One region of the Colwellia sp. 6_MG-2023 genome, then DNA from elsewhere that is predicted to be linked to it. Evidence: predicted binding sites of a transcription regulator. Region 1 holds the regulator's gene; the other holds the start of a gene.
What was found. Region 1 encodes MetJ, which represses methionine synthesis genes. Its sites were predicted from a motif close to TAGACGTCTAGACGTCTA; they were not measured.
Positions count from the first base shown of each region.

Region 2: metA (homoserine O-succinyltransferase) is a predicted target of MetJ. The motif match lies at 8,355-8,372, and genes of this name have one in related genera.

Region 1 covers NZ_JAUOPP010000014.1:98,296-110,387, reverse strand. Annotated here, with positions in the region: gene Q4503_RS10720 (glycosyltransferase) at 1-1,059, shown strand, start outside; gene Q4503_RS10715 (S1/P1 nuclease) at 1,076-1,957, opposite strand; gene Q4503_RS10710 (acyl-CoA thioesterase) at 1,982-2,458, opposite strand; gene hemE (uroporphyrinogen decarboxylase) at 3,016-4,083, shown strand; gene metJ (met regulon transcriptional regulator MetJ) at 4,221-4,559, opposite strand; gene metB (cystathionine gamma-synthase) at 4,874-6,043, shown strand; gene metL (bifunctional aspartate kinase/homoserine dehydrogenase II) at 6,070-8,544, shown strand; gene Q4503_RS10685 (hypothetical protein) at 8,781-10,169, shown strand; gene sodX (nickel-type superoxide dismutase maturation protease) at 10,209-10,526, opposite strand; gene Q4503_RS10675 (hypothetical protein) at 10,527-10,706, opposite strand; gene Q4503_RS10670 (hypothetical protein) at 10,711-10,926, opposite strand; gene Q4503_RS10665 (hypothetical protein) at 10,973-11,401, opposite strand; gene argE (acetylornithine deacetylase) at 11,871-12,092, opposite strand, start outside.
Region 2 covers NZ_JAUOPP010000003.1:1,214-13,305, reverse strand. Annotated here, with positions in the region: gene Q4503_RS02735 (FG-GAP-like repeat-containing protein) at 1-1,358, shown strand, start outside; gene Q4503_RS02730 (sigma-54-dependent Fis family transcriptional regulator) at 1,801-3,777, shown strand; gene Q4503_RS02725 (porin) at 4,247-5,467, shown strand; gene Q4503_RS02720 (DUF1097 domain-containing protein) at 5,569-6,093, shown strand; gene Q4503_RS02715 (TonB-dependent receptor) at 6,108-8,258, shown strand; gene metA (homoserine O-succinyltransferase) at 8,459-9,406, shown strand; gene metH (methionine synthase) at 9,464-12,092, shown strand, end outside.

The DNA.
Region 1 (12,092 bases):
TGTGTTGATATTAAGCTTAACTGTGCGAGTTTTGATGATTTCATTGGCTCACTTGCGCCTGACGTTGTGATGTTCGACCGCTTTATGATGGAAGAGCAGTTTGGTTGGCGTGTTATCGAACAATGTCCGCAGGCCTTAAGAGTTTTAGACACAGAAGATCTTTTTTGTTTACGCCATGCAAGACACGATGCGCATAAAAAAAATAGTGAGATGACAGACACTGACTTATTAACATCTGATTTAGCTAAGCGAGAAGTTGCGGCTATTTTTCGTTGCGATGTTACCTTAATGATTTCACCGAAAGAAATTGAATTGTTAGGGGATTTATTCAAGGTAGATAAGAGTTTATTGCACTACGTACCTTTTGTTTTTAGTGATGAGCAATTTATGCTGAACAACCCAAGTTACGAACAACGACAAGCTTTTATTTCTATTGGAAACTTTCGTCATCCACCGAATTGGGACTCAGTACTTTGGTTAAAACAACAAATATGGCCATTAATTCGCAAACAGCTACCTAAGGCGGAGCTTCATATATGTGGCGCTTACCCACCTCCTAAAGCGACCGATTTACATGATGTAAAAACAGGTTTTTTGGTTAAAGGTTGGGTTGATGACGCGATAAAATCCATGCAATCAGCGAAGGTCTGTTTAGCGCCTTTGCGTTTTGGTGCAGGTATAAAAGGTAAGTTAGCAGAAGCAATGTTGTGTTCAACGCCTTCAGTTACCACCAATATTGGTATTGAAGGGATGGAAACTCAGTTACCTTGGGCAGGAGCGGTTGCAAACGATGCACAAAGTATTGCTGATGCAGCAGTAAAGCTTTATCAAGAAGCAGACACTTGGCAATGCGCGAGTGAATTAGGCAAACAGAATGCACAATTGTTATTTGACCAAGAACAGCATTTCTCAACACTTTCAGCTTGCTTAACAAACTTGCTACAGAATTTAGAACAACACCGACAACGTAATTTTATTGGTAGTATGCTTAACCATCACCATCATAAAAGCACTAAGTATATGTCTCAATGGATTGAAGAAAAGAACAAGCCTCAATAAACAAAGAAAAGAGCAACTATAATGAAGCCGCCAATACGTTTGTTAAGCGCTGTGCGGCTTGTAGTATTCTTTGCTCCATAATTGGCTGATATTGGCTTAGGTAATCAGGCGATAAGGTTATTTTACCTTGAGGCTTTCGACATACGCTCTGGTTATCTTTGTGGCAATAGTTAAAAGTCGACTTTGTCGTTATTTGAAAAGATTCGTTAGCCCATTGCCAAACTTGTTCCTTTTGCCAATTTGGTTGAGGGCTTTTGTTCCATTGGCTCCTTAATGAGGACAGCCACTTTGTTCTAGTTTCTTTTCCTTTATATAAAATACAATGATCCCAATAACTATGCAGGTTATTGCATTTAGCATCAGTATCAGCAAAGGCGATTTTGTTACCGCCTAAATCATCCTTGAAACTAATATGTAAAGGTTGATGTATATCACCTAACCAATGCCCTAAAAACAATAAAGTTTGTGCTTGCTGCCATGTATAAGGGCTTTGAGTATGTGCTAAGGCTTGTTGGTGTTGTAAAATTGCTTGAGGCAAGCAATTTTGCTGACATTCATCTGTATTAACTTTATTTTGTGAACGAGGGACATTCATATAATGCCAGGAACTATAAGCTTTAAACTTTTTTAAATGTCTAATTGTATCAGCCCAAGTACAAGCATTAGCAAAAGTTATGGCGCTATTCGCTTTTTGCTGATTAAAATTATTAATAAGTTTTTTATGTTTAGCAGGAATAGTCTTGAGTAAGCCGGCTATTTTGTTTTGTTGTGTTTTTGGCAAATGTTCAAATGCTAATTGGCAAACAAGTTGATGGCCAAGTTTACCTAAAGCAAAGCTTGGCTTGCTAAATAAAATAGCGAGAATAACTATAGTGAACGCAATATATTTGGCCATCATTAAATTTGCTTATTACTGAGCTAGTTACTGAGCGAAAATTTGCATTTCACTGCCAATCTGTTTGCGCATATCCATTAATTTTATTGCAGTACTATGCTGTTTTTTATCTTCTTCTGTTTTCGGAATCCACTGTGGTACAGTTTCAGATTGTCCATTTTGATCAACGGCAACCATAATAACAATACAATTGGTCGTTAAGTGTCGGTTTAACGATTTAGGATCACAGGCATTTACCTCTAAGGCAATATGCATAGATGAATTACCTGTGTATATAACTTTAGCTTCTACTTCTACCAAGCTACCCACATGAATTGGTGAAATAAAACGGATGCCACCGGCATAAGCAGTAACACAATAACGACCACTCCAACCTGCTGCACAAGCATAAGCCGCTAAATCTATCCACTTCATTACCGCACCACCATGGACTTTACCACCAAAATTTACATCTTGTGGTTCAGCTAAAAATCTTAAAGTTATATCACGTTGTGGGCTATTCATTATTCTTCTCTAGTTTCGTAAATTAAAGGAAAGTGCTATGAAGGCGATTTTATACTATTGAAAGGAATAATGAATAATTATTTGAACTATAAATTTTCAGCTATACATTTTATAGCACAAATAAAAAAGCCTTTCTCGAAGAGAAAGGCTTGAAATGCTCGCATTATGGTCTTGTTAATCAAGCTTCTTATTAATTATGCTCAGAAGTATTTTTATTATTAATCAGTGCTTCTTTGTTTGCGCAGGTATTTTATAGCAAAGCATTTTCATCACTGCAACAACTTTAATAGAGCATAAACTCGACGATAAATTTCGTATAAAGCATAACTAATGCTTTTTAGTGATTAAGTGATTGATTGTTATTCATATTAATAATGTCTAGCGAAATGTAACTAAATTGAAATATTTTTCATGGGATGAATGTTAAGCGTAAATGAATTGATTTGTCGCATAGATTCAAAATACCACGAGTGCTAGAATACGCGCATAATTTACTTGTTATTCCTATTTTGGGGAGTTCAAGTAAGTAAACAATGAATAAATTAGAGGGTTTATTGGTGACTGAATTAAAAAATGATAATTATTTACGTGCGCTTTTAAAGCAGCCAGTAGATTACACACCTGTTTGGATGATGAGACAAGCAGGACGTTATTTACCTGAATACCGAGCAGTACGTAAAGATGCTGGCGATTTTATGTCAGTTTGTCGCGATGCTGACTTAGCTTGTGAAGTTACTATTCAGCCGTTGCGTCGCTTTCCACTTGATGCAGCTATTTTATTCAGCGACATATTAACAATTCCTGACGCCATGGGTTTGGGCCTATATTTCGAAACAGGCGAAGGACCTAAGTTTGAACGTCCTATTACTTGTAAAGCTGATGTTGAAAAAATCGGCGTACCTGATCCTGAAGGTGAATTACAATACGTAATGAATGCCGTTCGTACTATTAAAAAAGAACTAAATGGTAGCGTGCCGTTAATTGGTTTTTCTGGCAGCCCTTGGACGTTGGCAACTTACATGATTGAAGGTGGTAGCTCAAAAGCTTTTACTAAAATCAAAAAAATGATGTTTTCTGAACCACAAACACTGCATTTATTGCTTGATAAGTTAGCCGACTCTGTTATTTCATATTTGAATGCACAAATTGCTGCTGGCGCACAATCAGTAATGGTGTTTGATACATGGGGTGGCGTATTGTCACCACGTGATTACAAAGAATTTTCATTACAATATATGCATAAAATCGTTGACGGTTTAACGCGTTATAATGATGGCCGTCAAGTGCCGGTAACTTTGTTTACTAAAAATGGTGGTATGTGGTTAGAAGATATCGCTGCGACAGGTTGTGATGCGGTAGGACTTGATTGGACTATTGATATAGAAAAAGCAAAAGCACGTGTTGGTGATAAAGTTGCTTTACAAGGCAATATGGACCCTTCTATGTTGTATGCACCATTACCGCGTATTGAACAGGAAGTATCTAAAATATTAGCAGGCTTTGGTGAAGGCGGTACCGGTCATGTATTTAACTTAGGCCATGGTATTCACCCTGATGTGAATCCAGATCATGCAGGACACTTTATTGAGTCGGTGCATCGTTTAAGTAAGCCATACCACGGATAACTTATCTTGTTGCGAATTTTGTAGCTATATTGGCTACTCTTATATGAAGCACAAAAAATGAAGCACAAAAAAAAGTAGCAAACTCTATCGAGGTTGCTACTTTTTTTATTTTAGATTAGTTATTTACTCAATCGAACTTAGATTGATTCGTCATCATCTATTTCGTAAGCACTAAAGTCGGTAATTCCTTTTTCTTCTAAAATACGACGAACACTAGCGGGTAACTTTTCCTCATTATCTTTAGCGAGATCTTCATCATCAGGTAGAGGCTGCCCAGTAAAAGCATGTAAGAATGCTTCGCACAATAATTCGCTATTAGTCGCATGGCGTAAATTATTTACTTGGCGTCTAGTTCGCTCATCAGTTAATACTTTTAAGACACGCAAAGGAATTGAGACTGTAATTTTTTTTACTTGCTCACTCTTTTTACCATGTTCGGCATAGGGATTAATATATTCGTCATTCCACTCAGCCATGTAAATTCCTCTGTAGCTATTAATGTAAATGGTTAATTATTATTTTTATATGACTATAAAAACGCATTTAACGGTATTATTTAATTAACACTTAATGAAAACTTGATTAAGCTTAATTGAAAGATAGAAGCATATACTTATTTCTTCTTAATCATGCAATTCTACTGGTTGCAGAAATCCAGTCAAGTAGAAGTTTAGATGTCTAAAAATTCTTGACCTAAATAGTCAAAACGTTTAGAGTTATAGACGTCCAAACATCCAAAACATTGAGTATATAAGTTTATGGTGTTAGTTAATGAAAATAAGGAATAAAAATGTCGAATACTAAAATTAAAAACATTACTACTTCGGCAGTGCAGGCGGGTATTAATACCGATAAACAACATGGTGCTGTTGTTGCCCCTATTCACTTATCTAGCACTTATTCATTAAAAAGCTTTAATGAAAAACGTGAATTTGATTATTCTCGCACTGGTAACCCAACCCGAGCAACCTTCGCTCGAGCTATCGCTACATTAGAGCAAGGTAAAGTGGGTATTGCGACAAGTACTGGCATGTCGTCAGTATTATTAATTTGTCAGCTGCTATCTGTTGATGATCTTGTTGTTATTCCTCATGACTGTTACGGAGGAAGCTTTCGACTATTTACCCATTTAGCAAAACGTGGTCAATTTAAGTTAATTGTTGTTGATCAAAATAACCAACAGGCGTTAACAGAAGCATTAGCACAAAAACCTAAATTAGTACTAATTGAAAGCCCAAGTAATCCACTATTACGTTTAGTTGATATTGAAGAAGTAGCTAAGGCTAGTCACGAAGTAGGTGCTTTAGTTGCTGTCGACAACACTTTTTTATCTCCTGCTTTACAACAACCATTAACATTGGGTGCAGATATTGTTTTTCACTCTACTACTAAGTATATCAACGGGCACAGTGATGTTGTTGGTGGTGTTTTAGTGGCTAAAGAACAGGCTTTAGGTGATGAGTTAGCTTGGTGGGCAAATTGTATTGGTATTACTGGCAGTGCATTTGATAGTTTTCTTGCTGTACGCGGCCTAAAAACTTTACCAATTCGCATAAAGCAGCATCAAGAAAATGCTGAGCAAGTTGCTGAATTTCTAAAAAATCATCCTGCGATAGAGTCAGTTTATTATCCAGGCTTTACAGATCATCCAGGACACGAAATTGCTAAGAAACAGCAAGCAGGCTTTGGCGCTATGCTAAGTTTTGATGTTAAAGGTGGTGTTGAGTCGGTGAAAAAATTATTCGCTAATCTCAAATTGTTCACTTTAGCGCAATCATTAGGTGGTGTTGAAAGTTTAATTTGTCATCCGCCAACAATGACTCATGCCGGTATGGCCGAAAGCGCAAGACTAGCTGCTGGCATTACCGACTCTTTAGTAAGAATTTCCGTTGGTATCGAAGATATTAATGACATTTTGGGCGATTTAGCGCATGGCTTAGCACAAAGCCAAACGCGTTAATAAATAATAATTTTGTAGAAGAATAAATGACAGAATCACAAAGACCTCAAAATAAATTAGCTAAACATGCTGTTAACGTTCATAAGTTTGGTGGTAGCTCTTTAGCTAATGCGCAGTGCATAGAGCGCGTTGTTGATATTATCCGACAAAATTGCCAACTCAATGACATCGTTGTTGTGTCTGCTAACGGTAAAACCACCGATAGTTTGTTTGCCATATTAGCGCACACAGACAGTGCTGACCTGACAGCAGCGTTGAGCGAGTTAGAGCAACAACAACTGTTACTTATCAATGCCTTATTAAATGAAAAAAGTTCCAAGCAGCTTACCCAACTATTATCTACCGATATAGTTCAGTTAAGAACTTGGCTGTCGAATGATATCATTCAGCACAGAAATGATATTTTAGCTTACGGTGAATTGTGGTCTGCACGTTTATTATCAGCGTTATTAAATGAAAAAATTTGCCCAAGTAACTCGGTTGATGCCCGTGATTTTCTCGTGATAGACAACGAACAAAATTGTGCAGTTGATCATGCCTTGAGTAGTGCACAATTTAAAACGCGACTACAGTTTGGCAAGTTAGCCGTAATTACAGGGTATATTAGTCGTGATAGTCGCGGTAAAACTTGTACGCTAGGCCGTAATGGTAGTGATTATTCGGCAACTATTATCGCGTCGTTAGTGGGTGCTCATAATGTCACTTTATGGACCGATGTTGACGGTATTTATAGCGCTGATCCGCGCGTTGTTCCTAATGCGAGAAAATTACATCGCTTACCAAATGGTGTAGCAAAAGAGCTAGGACGTTTAGGTAATCCTGTCTTGCATGCCAAAACGTTAATGCCATTGGTTAATGAAAACTTATCGCATCATTGTCACTTACACGTAGCAAGTAGCTTTGATTCACAAGTTGCCGGTACAGAAATCGGCACTTTTGGCCATATTGCAAAACAAGAACTCTCAGTAACTTATTTAAATGATCTTATCTTAGCGAAATCAACAAGTTTTATTGGGGATTCGGTTGAAGACTTAACAGAGAACTTAGGCGCTAATTTATTCAGAAAAGCGTTAGTTGAATTTACGCCTATTTGTGCTGATGCTAAACAAGGCTTTATTGTTATCAATCAATCTCAGCAAAAAGCGTTAAGTCAATGGTTAGCTAGTCACGATATTGAAGTCACTTTTATCCCAACGGCTATTATTGCAACGGTTGGACATAACGTTGCACAACGCGGCGATATTAAAGCGCGCTTTAAGCGATCTTTAAAGAGTGCTCAACCTCTATTTTTAGTAAACAGTAAAAATAATCATAGTGTTATTGCTGTACTAGCTGAGCCATGTAGTACAGAGTTATTGAATAAAGTTCATCATGATATGACTAAAGACTCTCGCCACATAGGTTTGCTTATTGCAGGGTTAGGTAATATTGGTGAACGTTTCCTTGAGTTATTACCCGCACAGCTAAATAGAATATATGCTTTAGAAAATACTCACCTTGTTGGATTATTATCGTCGAAAAAAGCCTTGATCAATAACGATGGCATTGACGTGAATCAAGCACTGTCATTATTCAAGCAAGCAGCTAAACCGTATAACAACGACGAATTATTATCTTGGTTAAGTAATCATCCTTATGATGAATTAATTGTGGTAGATATTACGCCAAGTGAAGATTTTAGTTTACTTTATCAAGACTTTTTAACGCGCGGTATTCACGTTATTGGTGCGAACAAGTGGGCTGCTTCATCAGATACTGCGCACTACAATAACTTGGTTAATACCGCAGATAGAAACAACAGTTTATGGTTAGGTAATACTACCGTTGGTGCTGGATTACCCATTAATTATGCTATTGCTGATTTGAATAATAGTGGCGATACCATTACGGCCATTGCGGGGATTTTCTCGGGTACACTTTCATGGTTGTTTGAAACCTATGACGGTTCTACCGCATTTTCAACGTTACTTATTAATGCACTTGAGCAAGGGATAACAGAGCCCGACCCACGTGAAGATTTATCAGGCCGTGATGTACAACGTAAGTTATTAATTCTAGCTCGTATGGCTGGTTTTGAGCTGTCACTTGATGATATTGATTGTACCAACCTAGTCCCTGAAAATTTACAACGTATCGGTCGAGAAGAATTTTTAGCAAGGGCGAATGAGTTAGATGATTATTTTGCTGATGCGTTAGCTGATGCTAACAAAAAAGCAAGCTGTATTCGTTATGTGGCGCGCTTAAATGTAGATGAGTCTGGCAATATTCAAGCGAAAGTAAGCTTAGAAGTATTACCACAAACAGATGCTTTTGCTAATTTGACACCGTGCGACAATATTTTTCAAATTAGTAGTCATTGGTATCAAGAAAATCCATTAATTATCCGTGGGCCAGGTGCAGGGCGAGATGTTACTGCAGGTGGTTTACATTCAGATCTTGTGAATATTTGTCAGCAATTAGCGCATAAGCAACATCAAGTAAAAATAAAAGGGCTAAACTAATAGCTTATCGTGCGCTAAGACAGGTTTACCCTCTAAATCAAGTAAAATTAACTATGCTATACTGTTTAAGTTATATGTTAAATATTGCTTAAAAAAACAAGCTAAGTGGTATGTAATAATCGTTATAAGAGTTAGTCTTTGAACTTGTTTCTTTGCTTTTGTTCTGGTTGCTTAGTTATGTATTTTCTAGCATTATTAACTATCATTTATTGATTCAATAATTAAATAATAAAGTAATGCCTAAAGCTCCTAATAATCAAACACATTATACTAATCAAGTGCAGCTCTTAGTTGGGAAGATTTATGGGCGCAGTATATTAAATGATTCTTTGCTTGAACGAGCAATACATTACTTTGATAACAATGAATTTGTAGAATCACATTCGACAACTAGCACTGAAAGTGACACGTTACATAAGCTAGAAAAAATAGAACGTCATAATCATTTGCAATCCATTTGTTGTGAAATTATTGAGTTGGCAGAAGGTGATACGCTACAAGAAAGTAACCGAAAAACAGCACGACTATTGGGGACTATTCAATTGATTAGCCCAACAGAAGGCAGTAAAGTTGCTGTTTGTAACGAACAAAATAAAGTGCTTTATAAAGCAATTTTATCTCTACGATTACTTGATAGATTACTACTCGATAATGAATTAAACGATCCTTATATTGTGAAAGTTTTAACTGAATTTAACGGAAAGTCTTTTGTTGAGTTGGATGAAGCTGAGCGGGAGCGTTTTACTGAGCTTGTTAGAATACCTCTTTTGATGGCCGCGTTATTACAAAATATTGGTCATCATCATCCTGAGGCGCGCGTCATTTTTAGTGGAGAAGATGGTAAAAAAGATCGTTTTCGTATTTTAGATATTACTGATAGAAAAAAGCTGCTAAAAATTAACTACAAAGAAACACTTTCTTATATATCTAATGCTATTGGTGTTTTGAAATATACGGGAAATTCGAAAGAACTACGCGATCAATTTGTGATTGAGGAACAACTTAAGCATCAATTTATCAAAAAGTTAATTAAAAGCAGTTTTAAGCCTGAGCAGGGGATTGGCAACTTACTAAAAGTACCTCAAATTTATGTCTCTATTGTTTTATCCACGAAAGAAGCCTACAACTATAAGGTATTACCTCAAGTTTTTCAGGTATTAAATAAAAATGCTGAATTAGGTAGTTGCTCCCAAAAAGCGGTTGATGCGCTTTATAAAATCACCGGTATGTTCCCTCAAGGCTATGGTATTGTTTATATGCCAGAAGATGAAATGGGTCATTTAGGAGATTGCTATGAGTATGCTATTGTTAATCGACTTTATCCTGAAACCCCCGAAAATCCTCTATGCCGTATTGCAACACGACATTTAACGTTTATTGGTTATGGGCACAATATAACGGTTAAAAAAAGTAATAATTTATATTTTCCACAGATAGCTAAAAAAATAGCGACGTTGAGCAAAGAACGCCTTAATGAAATCCTTGAATTATTAGCTTCAAATTACCATGAAAGACAACAGCTCGATTTATTACCACGATGCTGGCATGCGAATGAATATTTTTCTGTTAAAACCAATCAAAAACTATGGAATAAAGAAGATAGTCGATCGTTCAGTTTGTCTTAATTCTGCTTTGGTACATCATTTGTTTGTTAGCGTGACATACTAGTTCATATCAGTATGCGGCTTAGTAAAAACCTTAATAACTCGACCAATTATCTGTTGTTGACTGACAGGACCTAGCTTTTCAATTGTCATACTAGTGGCATTCTCGCCTTTACACCAAATTAAATTGTTTTTATCAATAACTGCGACAGTTTTTATTATTAAGCCATATTTAGGATGGTTAATAAGAATAGCTTGATTGTGCTTTATTCTTTTAAAAATACGCCATTCACCGACAAGCACATAACTGTTTTGTGGGATACGAGGGAACATACTGTGCCCCGTTACTTTCCAAAATTTTAAGCCAAAGAAAGTCATCTACTTAGCACTAAGCACATAACTGTTCACTTCAGCTGTTAGCGGCACATGGTTCACTTTTAAATGCGACATTTGCTTACCGTTGATAGGTGCATCATTTTTCAAAGGAATAGCGCATAGGGCTGAAACTCTGGCAAAATTAAATCTTTTGTCTAGCTTATTAAGTAGTTGGTAATACATATTTTTATTCCTCCTTTAATTGTTTCTTCGATGGCTTCATTTGGTAATTTTTGGTTAAAAATTTAGTGTATAAAATCGCTAACGTCACAAAAATTGGTGCTAACCATAGTAAATGAATAATATTGGCAAATATGGATGAATGATCATGACCCACATGAGCAAAAACAGGAACAGATATGAATAAGCTAATACAAAATATCCCTAAAGCGTGTGCTGTCATTCAATGGTCCTTTACGTTATTGTTAAATTTAATTGTGATCAGCTAGTTAATGAATAATTTGCTGATTTAATGCTATTTCTGATTGGAATGCCGCTAACGATTGGGTGCAGGTATCGCAAACAGGGTGTCTTTTAGAAAACATTAAAATAGGCATAAACGTTATTTTAAGGGCGTTTTGTGCGATAAGTTTAGTGTCTTCACAATATTCATTACACTGATAAATAGATAGCATCCTCTCGTGAGGAATTTTTAAATATTGCAGTGATAATTCAGCTTTATCTTGTACTTCAAATAAACTCGATAAATTATGAATAGCACAAATCCATGCCATTAATAATTCAACATTTTTTGGATTAGCAGACCATAAAGAGTCTAGATGGAAAGCTGCTTCTTTATAACAGTACTCAGCTTGCTTCCATTGTTTATTATGAAAGTTATCGTTACCTTGGTGTAATAGGTCTTGCCATTGAGGCATAGCTACTCCTCTGAACATATGGGTAATAGTAAAATTGAATTAATCAAATAATAATCATTCTCGTTTGTGTTTGCAAGTTTTATTAATTAAGAGAACAATTTTATACATAGAAAAAATAGCCAAATACAAAGCATTTATTTTAATAACGAGTTGTTCTAATTACTAAATAAATAACGGTGTGGTTGGTGATTTTAGCAAGTAGAAATGATCACCTAGTTAGTGAGATTGGTATAACTATTTCACTAGCTAGCAGGCTGGTAAAATGAAATAGGGATAGTAAGAACAGAGCTATTTAGGCGTGAGCTTATTTATACCTTAATATCTTGAGTGTTAAGCCGTGATTAAGTGCTGTGAAAAATAAGTAAGCTAATGAATACAAGGTGATGATTAAGCTTATTGTTAACGCTTAATCATCAATAGTGGTATACCGGTTGTTATTTTTGAACGGAAATTATCGTTAAATAAAAGTCTAACGCAGGCAGTAATGCTGGATCATTGACATTAATAATTTATCTGTTTTGTCTATTTCACTATGGGCTAAAAACTCATTAGGTTGATGTGCTTGATTTATCGAGCCTGGGCCTAAGACAATGGTTTGACAGCCAAGTTGTTGTATATAAGGCGCTTCAGTAGCGTAATTTACCGCACAGCACGTGTGACCACTGATTTCCTCAGCAATAGATACAATACA
Region 2 (12,092 bases), on a different contig from region 1:
ACGATTTAGATATTATTACCTCAAATTTGATTCACCCTAGTTTATCTTCTGTCGCAGGAGAGTTAGGTGGTGACGAACATAGTCAAAATCCAACTTTATATATAAATCATAACAATCAGAAGTTTATCCCCATGAAAAACTCTGGGATTGCTGCACAATTAACCAGTTGGTCATTTGCTTTTGCTGATTATGATTTAGACGGTGATTTAGACGCACTTACAACGCATTGGCGAGGACCGGGTTTAGGTGGCCAGCAACCTAATCATTTATGGGAGAATATCAGTACCGATGAAACTTTAACATTTGTACCAGCCGATAAAGGCGCAAACTTAATGGATATGATTGGTAATACCGATTTTACATTTACAGGTGCATTCTCAGACATAGATAATGATGGTTATCTAGATTTATTAATGGCAGCAGATTTTGAAACGAGTCAAGTATATAAAAATAATCGCAACGGCAGCTTTACAAATACCACCCATCTTTCGCAGATCACAGACGACAATGGAATGGGAAGCGCTATTGCTGACTACGATAATGACGGTGATTTTGATTGGTTTGTCAGTAGTGTGTCTGATCCTAATGGCGTGGCTGAAGGAAATTGGGGGACAGAGGGGAATCGTTTATACAATAACCAAGGTGGTAAATTCATTGATGTGACTGATGAGGCCGGTGTTGCGGAAGGCTTATGGGCATGGGGAGCTTGTTTTGCCGATTTTAATAATGATCAGTGGCCAGATATCTTTCATGTGAATGGCTTTGATCTCGATAGTGAACTCCGTAAGCATTTGGGGAGTCCATTTGCCTATATGAAATTAAAGCGTGCTATGCAAGAGTTTGCCAATACACCAAGTAAACTATTTATCTCTAATAAAGATGGTAGCTTTACCGAACAAAGTGCTGATCTAGGGATTACTGATACATTATCTGGTCGAGGGGTTGCTTGCTTAGATTATGACAGAGATGGTGATGTTGATATTCTTGTTAGTAACCATCAAGATCGTTTATTGCTTTATAAGAATAATGCCTCTTCAGTTACTGGTTATGGGTTTATCCATTTATCCTTGCAAGGTCTCGGTAAAAACACACAAGCTATCGGTGCAAAAGTCTATGTTACAGCCAATGGTGTAACGCAATTACAAGAGATTCGTTCTGGAGGTAGTTTTATTTCAAGCTCCCCATCAGAGTTACATTTTGGGTTAGCTGATTCTGATATCGTTGATGAGATCCGTATCGTGTGGCCTGGACTTGAGCGATTTGAAAGCGTAATAAATTCTATACCTATTAATAAATTTTATACTATTAAACAGGCAGGTAAGGGTAAAGATGAAAATAAAGTTACTGACTCAGAGTAATAGTGATTCCTTCATGAGAGACGGGTGTCATCGGTGAATAAACAATCATAAGCTAGTGATAAGTTTGTATAAAAAAATCTCAAGCAATTAGCGTCGAGTTTTTTGAAAGAAGCTATTATCTTAGTACCTGGATATAACCATGAAGTACTAAGGTCTGATTAGTTACGTTAAAACTAAATTAAAAAGCGACACTTGTTGCATTAAATGCGACGCACTATGCTACTGGTGTCGCATAAGGAGTCGCACGTTTACATAAGTTTCGTTAAGTCAAATGATATAATGAAAGCAACATAATGATGATATATTTAAGAGGTTAGTTAGTATATTCGTCTAAAACTACTGAAGTTAAGAGAGAGAAGAGTTACTTATTTCTAGTAGTTTTATATCTGGCTTGGTATTTGCTATTCTAGCTAAGGCATTTACATGAGTCAGGAGAATAATAATGATACCTAAATATCCGGCCAATAGAAAAGTTGAAGATGTTGTTGCTTATGTCACGGGAGATTTCAAGCAAAGAGCGATTAAACCTGAATCTATGATCATTGAATCGTGGCAACGATGCTATAGCGATTATCAGCTTAATCCCGACTCTGAGAATGAAAGGGTTGTACTTACTTCACATGAATTAAATAACCACCAACAGTTAATGGGAGACTATTTTAAAATTGCAGTTGATGGTGTCAATAGTTTTGGTCGTGCATTAAATCAAGCCGGCTTAGCTGTATTGCTTGCGGATAGTCAAGGAGTGACCGTAGCCAAGCAATTACCTACCGCAGGAATAGAACTTTTTGAATCAAGAGGGTTTGTATTAGGATCTTGTTGGAATGAGAAAATATCAGGTACTAATGCCATAGGTATGTCATTAATAGAAAAGCAACCTTTAATTGTGCATGGCCAAGAACACTATAATAGGAATAGCGGTCAACTTAGTTGTTCAGTGGCACCTATTTTTGACTCATTAGGTAATTTTATGGGATGCCTTAATGCATCTTGTTTAAGTGCAAGCGGAGGAAAAGAAACACAGTTTTTAACGCTTAAATTGGTCACTATGTATGCCAGAATGATTGAAAATAGTTATTTTTACCACTTTCATCGTAATAATATTATTGTAGCAATAAAATCTACTAATAATTTTGGTGAAGAAGGGCAAGAGTGTCTAATTGCCTTCAGTGAAAGAGGGAATATCATTGGTGCAAACCGAAACTCGTTTGCCCAATATGCGATGCTATTTTCAGGCGAGTTGATTGGGAAAAAAGTAGAGGTATTATTAAACTTATCGATTGAACAGTTACAAAGTAGCACTAATGGCGGATTAACGGATTCTTTAATCACAATAGGCGATAGTGAAGAACAATTTAAACTACAAATTAATTTTCCTATGCGATTACTCAGTAAAAGTAATCATTCTGTTAAAGCTAAAAGTGAAACAAAAAAAACACATCATGGTCACCCTTCGCTAGCGCAACTTCAAGGCAATGATCAAGGTGTTGTTAGTAGTATTAGTCGGATCAAAAAAATCATAAATCAAGATATTCCTATTCTTCTTCAAGGAGAAACTGGCACAGGTAAAGAAGCCTTTGCAAGAGCAATTCATGATGAGAGTGATCGAGCGAATGGCCCCTTCATAGCACTTAATTGTGCAGCAATTCCAGAATCATTGATAGAGAGTGAGTTATTTGGCTATCAAAATGGTACTTTCACTGGTGCGCGTAAAAATGGTATGAAAGGTAAACTTAGCCAAGCTAATGGAGGTACAATATTCCTTGATGAAATTGGCGATATGCCAATTCAATTGCAAACTCGACTTCTACGTACGCTTGCTGAAAAGGAAGTGCTACCCTTAGGTGCGGAAGTTCCTGAAATATTAGATGTTAAAGTGATTTCAGCGACTCATCAGAACCTACAAGAACAAATAAAAAATAAAGCTTTTAGGGAAGATTTCTTTTATCGCTTAAATGGAATGTCTTTGAAATTACCTCCATTAAGAGAGCGTAGTGATAAAGATGACGTTATTACGTCAGTATTAAAGTCAGAAAACACATCATTTGATGATGTTCAATTTGAGCGTCAAGCCTATCAATTTCTGTTAGATTATTCATGGCCAGGTAATATTCGACAACTGAAAAACGTACTTAAATATGCTTTAGCTATAAAAGAGGGTTCAACAATTACAATCAATGATTTCCCCGATGATATCATTAATGGCTGCTCTATTATTAATCCTGTACCTGCAAATGACGATAATCAAAGTAGTTCTACTGTGAGTTGCAATGATCAAGATGCAAATATTTTACTCAATTCACTACGTCTGCATAAGTGGAATGTTACAGGTGTTGCAGAGGAATTAGGTATTTGTCGATCAACTATTTATCGAAAAATGAAAAAATTTAATATCGTTCAACCGAATGATATTTTTTAGGACAGGTAAATTATTAAAAATAATAGTTAGCAATAAAATAAGCTTAGGTAATACTATTTTGTTGTTAACTAATTATTCTGTATAGCGTTGTACTACCTTAAACCTGAGTTGATAATTCATAAAGCAAAACCTCACTTCTCTTCATAAATATGATTACTTCAAGCTCTATTTACCGCGATATCTTATCTTTATAACTCGCTATTACCCGCGCTATTCCTTTGATCTTTGGTTGCTTCTCTATACACAGTTGTTGCAATTCGCATATAGCCCGCTACATCTGTACTAATAAAAATGTCAATTTACAGCTGTAGAAGTCAATTTAAAACAAATAAAAAATAAAAAATATACTTTTTAATCAATGATTAATGTTTTATTTTTACGTTTTTATTCAACTGTTTTTTTATTTGGCATAAGCATTGCGATATGAAGTCAGTATTAAAAAATCATTAGAATAAAAAAGGGGAATACAATGAAAAAAACAATGATCGCCGCTAATGTGGCAGCTTTATTAGCATTGAGTGTTACGGCTACTCAAGTTCAAGCTGTAGAGTTTATGGATGGTAAACTTAAGATTAATGGCGCTGCTATGCAATCTTGGCAATCAGCTATAGAAGTTGATGGTGCTGCAAGAGCTCCAGAAGATCAAGATAGCGGATTCCATCGTTTACGTTATGCACTAACGTTTAATGCACAAGTGACAGACCATATTTCAGTGTTCGCTGAATTAGCAGAAGAGCCAAATGATAATCCCAACTTTGCTCAAGATTTAGCTTGGATCCAATTTGAAAAAGATGGTATGGGTCTTAGAGTTGGTAATGTCATTTCTACTACTCAAAACTTCATTGAATATTCTGATGGTGCTGCTGTTCAAAGTAACCCATTAATCGGTAACAGCCCTGTAGATATGATTACAGCAGAAGAAGGTCTTTGGCTTTACGGTTTATCAGACAATTACACTTGGGATGCTGTTTTAAGTAAGCCTAGCTTTGTTACAGATTTCAGTAAAGATTCGGGTTACAACTTTGGTTTACGTGGCACTGTTGGACTTGGTAATGGCTTCTCAATAGGTGGGGGTATATTTCTTACTAATGCTGATTTAGATTGTGGAAGTGGTAATTGTACTGATCCTGGTGGTGCTCCAATTGGCTCACTTATTGGGGTTGGTGATGGCGATAACTATGAATTTGGAACCGATACTGATGGTGTATCTGGTACACCAGGTCGTGGTAGTCACTTTGCTATTGTCCCTGGTATCAATGCTACTATTTGGCAATTAGACGCTCAGTATGAAACGGATAACTTCAAATTAAATGCCTATTATGGTCAAGCTCAAGATGATTACAGCTGGGCTGATTCTAGTATTGCTGGATACCGTCCAGTATCTGCAAACTTTACCGAACAAGATTCTGAAGTTAGTTTCATGAGTGTTAAAGCTAAATATAATATTAACAATACTGTTTACCTTGCAGCACGTTATTCACAGTCGACTAATGAGTCAACTGGAATTTCAGGTGACGACACCTTAGATCGTATTCAACTAGGTTTAGGTTACACAATCGAAGAAAATGTATTGTTAAAGTTAGAATATGTTAAACAAACAGAAGAAGCATTTTCTGGTGGTCAAGCTACCGATGGTACTGGTGAAGCTGAATGGGACGGCATAGTGGCTGAACTGTCTGTAACTTTCTAAATTATACAGCTTTAATTTAGCGTATAGCTTTTAAGTAACCCTCTTGTTATGTATAGAAGCATTGCTTGAGGGTTATTAACATCAATGAGAATGAGATTATTATGAAAGAAATAACCGCAACATCTTTAAGTATCGCCCTTGTCGGCGCATTAGCAACTTGGCTCGCATTTGGCCCACTATCTGGATACATTTTAATTTGGGCAATTTTTATCTCTTGGGCCGGTTTTTCTGCCCTTGGTGGACATAATGAGGCCTTAAAAGACACGATAGTCTGTGGTGTTTTTGGCGTCGTAATTGGTTGGATTGCCGCTTATATTGTTTTAACTATTCCTTTAGGTGAGACCTTAGGTATGCCACTTTGGAGTGCTATTGTTGTAGCTGTTACAGCTTTTACTGTTGTATTTGCATCAAACCTTCAAATTTTCGGGGCTGTACCTGCTTCAGTTTTATCATATGCAGCAACGTTTGCTTATCTTCTACAAACTAGCGATAAAATGTCTATTGCCACTTTAACTAATATCAATTTTGACAACCCATTATTACTTATATCTTTATCTGTTGTTTTCGGAGGTCTATTTGGCAAGCTGTCAGTAATAGGTGCCGGCATTATGACTAAAGAAGCATGATGAAGGATATAATTATGTTACAACGATTTCCGCTATCACTCCTTTGTATTGCTTGTTTGTCAGTAGTGAGTTCTACTGTACTTGCGGCAACAGATAAAACTGAAATACCTGATTTAAGTCAAAGGGCTATAGATCCTGAGGTTATTGTTGTGACTGGTACTCATCAGCAAGCAGATCTCCTTACTTTAGCTGGTAATATTACTCGCATTTCAAGTGAAGATATTGCCTCAGTTAGCTCTGTACACCCCAGTGATATATTAAACAGAGCAACAGGCGTACACGTTCAAACCAACAACGGTATGGAATCCTTACCTTCCTTACGTTCTCCCGTTTTAACTGGCCCTGGAGCTGCGGGTGCCTTTTTATTTCTTGAAGATGGCATTGCTACTCGAGCAGCAGGTTTTGCGAATAACAATGGTTTATCCGAGTTAAACCTTGCTCAAGCAAAAGAAATTGAAATAATTCGCGGTCCTGCTAGTGCAACTTATGGTTCCAATGCAGTACATGGTGTAATTAACGCTTTAACAAATGCGCCAAGTGATAAAAGTAATATTACGGTGCTCGGTGGCCCAAATGATAGTTATCAATTGCAAGGCAGTGGTGGCATTGAAATGGGTAAACATGGCGTTAGTGGTAATATTCAAGCGGTTAACGATGGCGGATATAGAGAAAACAGTGACTTTGAATCATTGAAGCTTGGATTACGCTATGACTATCATCAGGGAAAAGACCAACTTAGAACGACTATTTCAGGCTTTACCCTTGATCAAAAAACAGCAGGTTTTATTTCATCTGCTGATAATGGTGACGGTTGTTACGCATCAACTCATGCAGCAGAAACGTTATACAAAGATTCTAATGCAATGAAAAAGAATTGTGATAGTGATGCCTATCGTAAATGGACATCGTTACGTTTAGCAACAAACTGGCAGCGAGAGTTAACTGACGAGACAAGCTTAAGTATTACGCCTTATTTTCGTGTTAATGAGATGGAGTTTAGTCAGCATTATTTACCTTCAAGAGCGATTGAAGAAAACAGTCATAACAGTATAGGGTTAGTCAGTCATTATAATTGGCAAGTGAACCAAGAGTTATCTTTAACTATGGGAGTTGATATTGACTGGACCAATGGTGAGCTGACTGAAACTCAAGAGATACCCGATAGTTATAGTTTCGGTAAAGCACGTCAACAAGGCTTACATTATGATTATGAAGTACAAGCAACAACCATAGCTCCTTATATTCAAGGTGACTGGCAGCTAAATGATAACTTTATGTTAACCGGTAGCTTAAGGTTTGATAACACGAAATATGACTATGAAAATTTGATAGCTGATGGAACAACTAAAGCTGATGGCAGTCCATGTCTTGATGATAATGAGTCACCTATAGGTTGCTTATTCCAACGGCCGAGTGACAATATTGATAGCTTTGATAATACCAGTGCAAAATTAGGTTTTAATTACCGTATAAATAACGATGTAGCCTTATTTGCCGATTGGTCACAAGGATTTAGAGCACCGCAAACCACCGATTTATATCGTTTGCAAAATCAACAGGTGATTGGAGAGGTTGATTCTGAACAGATTGACAGTACTGAAATAGGTATTCGTGGTGTTTCAGCTAAGTTAACCTATGAAGTAGTAGGTTATTACATGACTAAGAAAAACTTCTTCTTTCGTGATGATAATGGCTTGAATGTTACTGATGGTAAAACCTCTCATCAAGGTATTGAACTAGGGTTGGATTATAATATTTCTGACCGTATTAACATTGCTGTTAATTATACTTATGCACAACATGAATATGAATTTGATCGCGAAAGTAGTGGTGTTGTTCATGGTAATGAGGTTGATACAGCACCTAAACACCTTGGTAATGTAAGACTTTCTTGGGAACCAACTTTATTGAGTAAAATCGAATTAGAGTGGTTACACATGGGGAAATACTACTTAGATCCAGCAAATGAACATGAATATGCAGGCCATGATTTATTTCAGTTAAGAGGCTCCATACAATTAAATAATAAAGTTCGTTTGTTTGCTCGAATAGAAAACCTTACTGATGAAAAGTATGCTAGTCGTGCTGATTATGCTTATGACGCCTACCGTTTTTTTGGTGGTCAACCCCGCGCCCTTCATCTAGGCATCTCTAGCACTTTTTAATAATACAAAGTTTAAAATAATAAATATAAACGTTTAACAAAGCCGGCTAACTTTATCAGTCGGCTTTTTTATTTCGCTTATAGCTATTAGCCTATTTAGCCATCTAAACGTTTAGATGTTGACATATCTAGCAATCTAAGTAGTATTGTAAGTATAGTTTTTCTATACTTTGTTTGCTTTTTCTTCGTCATAGGTGCGTTATGCCAATTAAAATTCCAGATCAATTACCTGCATTATCAGTGTTAGATAAAGAAAATATTTTTGTTATGTCTGAACATAGGGCCATTTCTCAAGAAATACGCCCAATGCAAGTCGCTATTTTGAATTTAATGCCAAATAAAATTGAAACAGAAGTGCAAATACTGCGCATGTTGTCGAATACTCCATTACAAATAAATATAGAGTTTATTCGTATTAATGCCAATGAATCGAAAAATACCCCAACAGAGCATTTAGATACCTTTTACCATTTATTTGATGATGTAAAACATAAACAATATGATGGTTTAATTATTACTGGAGCGCCGTTAGCTTTACTTGATTATTCACAAGTTACTTTTTGGGATAAAATATGTGAAGTCTTTGATTGGGCAGAAAAAAATGTTACTTCAACAATGTTTTCTTGTTGGGCTGCACATGCCGCGCTGTACCATCACTATGGTTTGAATCGCCATTTAAGAAAAAACAAATTATCGGGAATTTTTAATCACAAAGCACTTGATGAAAAAGAACCTTTAACGCGTGGCTTTGATGAAAATTTTAATGTGCCGCATTCTCGCTATGGCTACATTGATAAATCAGATTATGAAAGTATTTCACAAATAAAAGTCTTAGCAGAATCTGAAGAAGCTGGAGTTTATTTAGCTGCGAGTAAAAATAAGCAACAAGTTTATTTAACAGGCCATCCTGAATATGATACCTCTACTTTACACGAAGAATTTTTACGTGATAGCTTAAATGATAGTGGCACGGCGATACCTAAAAATTATTATAAAGACGATAACCAAAATAATCCTCCTATTGGTTCTTGGCGAAGTCATGGTAGTCTATTATTTACTAATTGGCTTAATTATTATGTTTATCAAATTACCCCATATAAATTGGATGCTTCTAATATCAAAGCAATACATCCAGATACCGTCATTTAAGTTTTGTAGATATCCCAAATTTGATTTAAAGATTTATCCATAGGAAACCGATACACCATGAAAAAACATCCTTCATTCGCTTTATTCGAACAGCAATTGGCTAAAAATATTCTAATTCTTGATGGTGCTATGGGAACAATGATCCAAGCCTATAAGTTTGAAGAACAAGATTTTAGAGCAGAGCGATTTGCTGATTGGCATACGGATGTTAAAGGCAATAATGATATGTTAGTGCTTACTCAGCCTGATATCATAAAAGCGATTCACCTTGAATATCTTGAAGCCGGTGCAGATATTCTTGAAACCAATACATTTAACGCCACTACGATTGCTATGGCCGATTATGATATGGAAGAGTACAGCGCTGAAATTAACTTTGCAGCGGCTAAAATTGCCCGTGCAGCAGCAGATGAATACACCAAAAAAAACCCTGAACGTCCTCGTTTTGTTGCCGGTGTTTTAGGTCCAACAAACCGTACCTGTTCAATTTCACCGGATGTGAATGATCCTGCATTTCGTAACGTTACTTTTGATGAATTAAAAGAAGCATACATAGAATCAACTAAAGCCTTAATTGAAGGTGGCAGTGACATTATTCTTATCGAAACCATTTTCGATACCTTAAACGCTAAAGCCGCCATTTTTGCTGTTGAAGTAGTTTTTGAAGAGTTAGGTGTGCGTTTACCGGTAATGATTTCAGGCACAATCACCGATGCCTCTGGTCGTACATTATCCGGTCAAACGACCGAAGCGTTTTATAACTCTTTACGTCACGCTAAGCCGATTTCATTTGGTTTAAATTGTGCTTTAGGACCTGTTGAATTACGTCAATATGTTGCTGAACTAAGCCGAATCTCTGATTTCGCGGTTTCTGCACATCCGAATGCAGGTTTACCTAATGCTTTTGGTGAATACGACTTTAGCGTTGAAGACATGAATACCCATGTTGCTGAATGGGCTGAAGCGGGTTTCTTAAATATTATTGGTGGTTGTTGTGGTACAACACCTGCCCATATTAAAGGTATGGCTGAAGCGGTTGCGAATATTGCACCGCGTAAAATAGAGGCACGTAAAATTGCTTGTCGCTTATCTGGTTTAGAAGCGTTAACCATCGAAAAAGATTCGTTATTTGTTAACGTGGGCGAAAGAGCTAACGTTACTGGCTCTGCCGTGTTTAAACGTTTAATCACCGAAGAAAAATACGATGAAGCCATTGCTGTAGCACTACAACAAGTAGAAAACGGCGCGCAAATTATTGATATCAACATGGATGAAGGCATGTTGGACTCAAAAGCTGCGATGGTACGTTACTTAAACCTCATTGCCGGTGAGCCTGATATTGCCAAAGTACCAATCATGCTTGATTCATCTAAATGGGATATTTTAGAAGAAGGCTTAAAGTGTATACAAGGCAAAGGCATAGTTAACTCTATCAGCTTAAAAGAAGGGGAAGATAACTTCCGCGAGCAAGCTGAATTATTAAGACGTTACGGTGCTGCTGTTATTGTTATGGCGTTTGATGAAGAAGGTCAAGCCGACACGCGCGCACGTAAATACGAAATTTGTCATCGAGCTTATCATATTTTGGTTGATGAAATTGGTTTCCCCGCAGAAGATATTATTTTTGATCCTAATATTTTTGCGGTAGCTACCGGAATTGATGAGCATAACAACTACGCGGTTGATTTCATTGAAGCGGTTAAAGATATTAAAGATAATTTACCTTATGCTATGATTTCAGGTGGTGTATCAAATGTATCGTTTTCATTCCGTGGTAATAACCCTGTTCGCGAAGCTATTCATGCAGTATTTCTTTATTACGCCATTAAAAACGGTATGGATATGGGGATTGTAAATGCAGGCCAACTCGCCATTTATTCTGACCTACCCAAAGATTTAAAAGACGCGGTAGAAGACGTTATCAGCAATAGTGATGATGGTGCCACTGAGCGTTTACTTGATGTTGCTGAAAACTATCGTGGTCAAGCGGGCAGCCAAAACAATAAAGCCGATTTGTCATGGCGTGAATTGCCTGTAGTAAAACGTATTGAGCATTCGCTAGTAAAAGGCATTAATGAATTTATCATTGAAGATACTGAAGAGGCACGATTAGCTGCCGAACGACCTATCGATGTGATTGAAGGTCCGTTAATGGACGGCATGAATGTGGTAGGCGATTTATTTGGTGCCGGCGAAATGTTCTTACCACAAGTGGTTAAGTCTGCTCGTGTAATGAAACAAGCGGTTGCGCATTTGAATCCCTTTATTGAAGCAGAAAAAACCGAGGTTAAGTCAAACGGTAAAGTATTATTAGCTACCGTTAAAGGCGATGTACATGACATCGGTAAAAACATTGTTGGTGTTGTGCTTCAGTGTAATAACTATGACATTATTGACTTAGGCGTGATGGTTTCTTGTGAAGATATTTTACGTGTAGCCAAAGAAGAAAAAGTCGACATTATTGGTTTATCAGGCTTGATCACACCGTCTCTTGATGAAATGGTGCATGTAGCTAAAGAAATGAAACGTCAAGACTTTGAGTTACCATTACTGATTGGTGGTGCAACAACGTCGAAAGCTCATACAGCTGTTAAAATTGAGCCACAATATGAACACCCTGTAGTGTATGTTCCTAATGCTTCACGTTCAGTATCGGTAGTAAGTACGTTACTTTCTGATGAGCTAC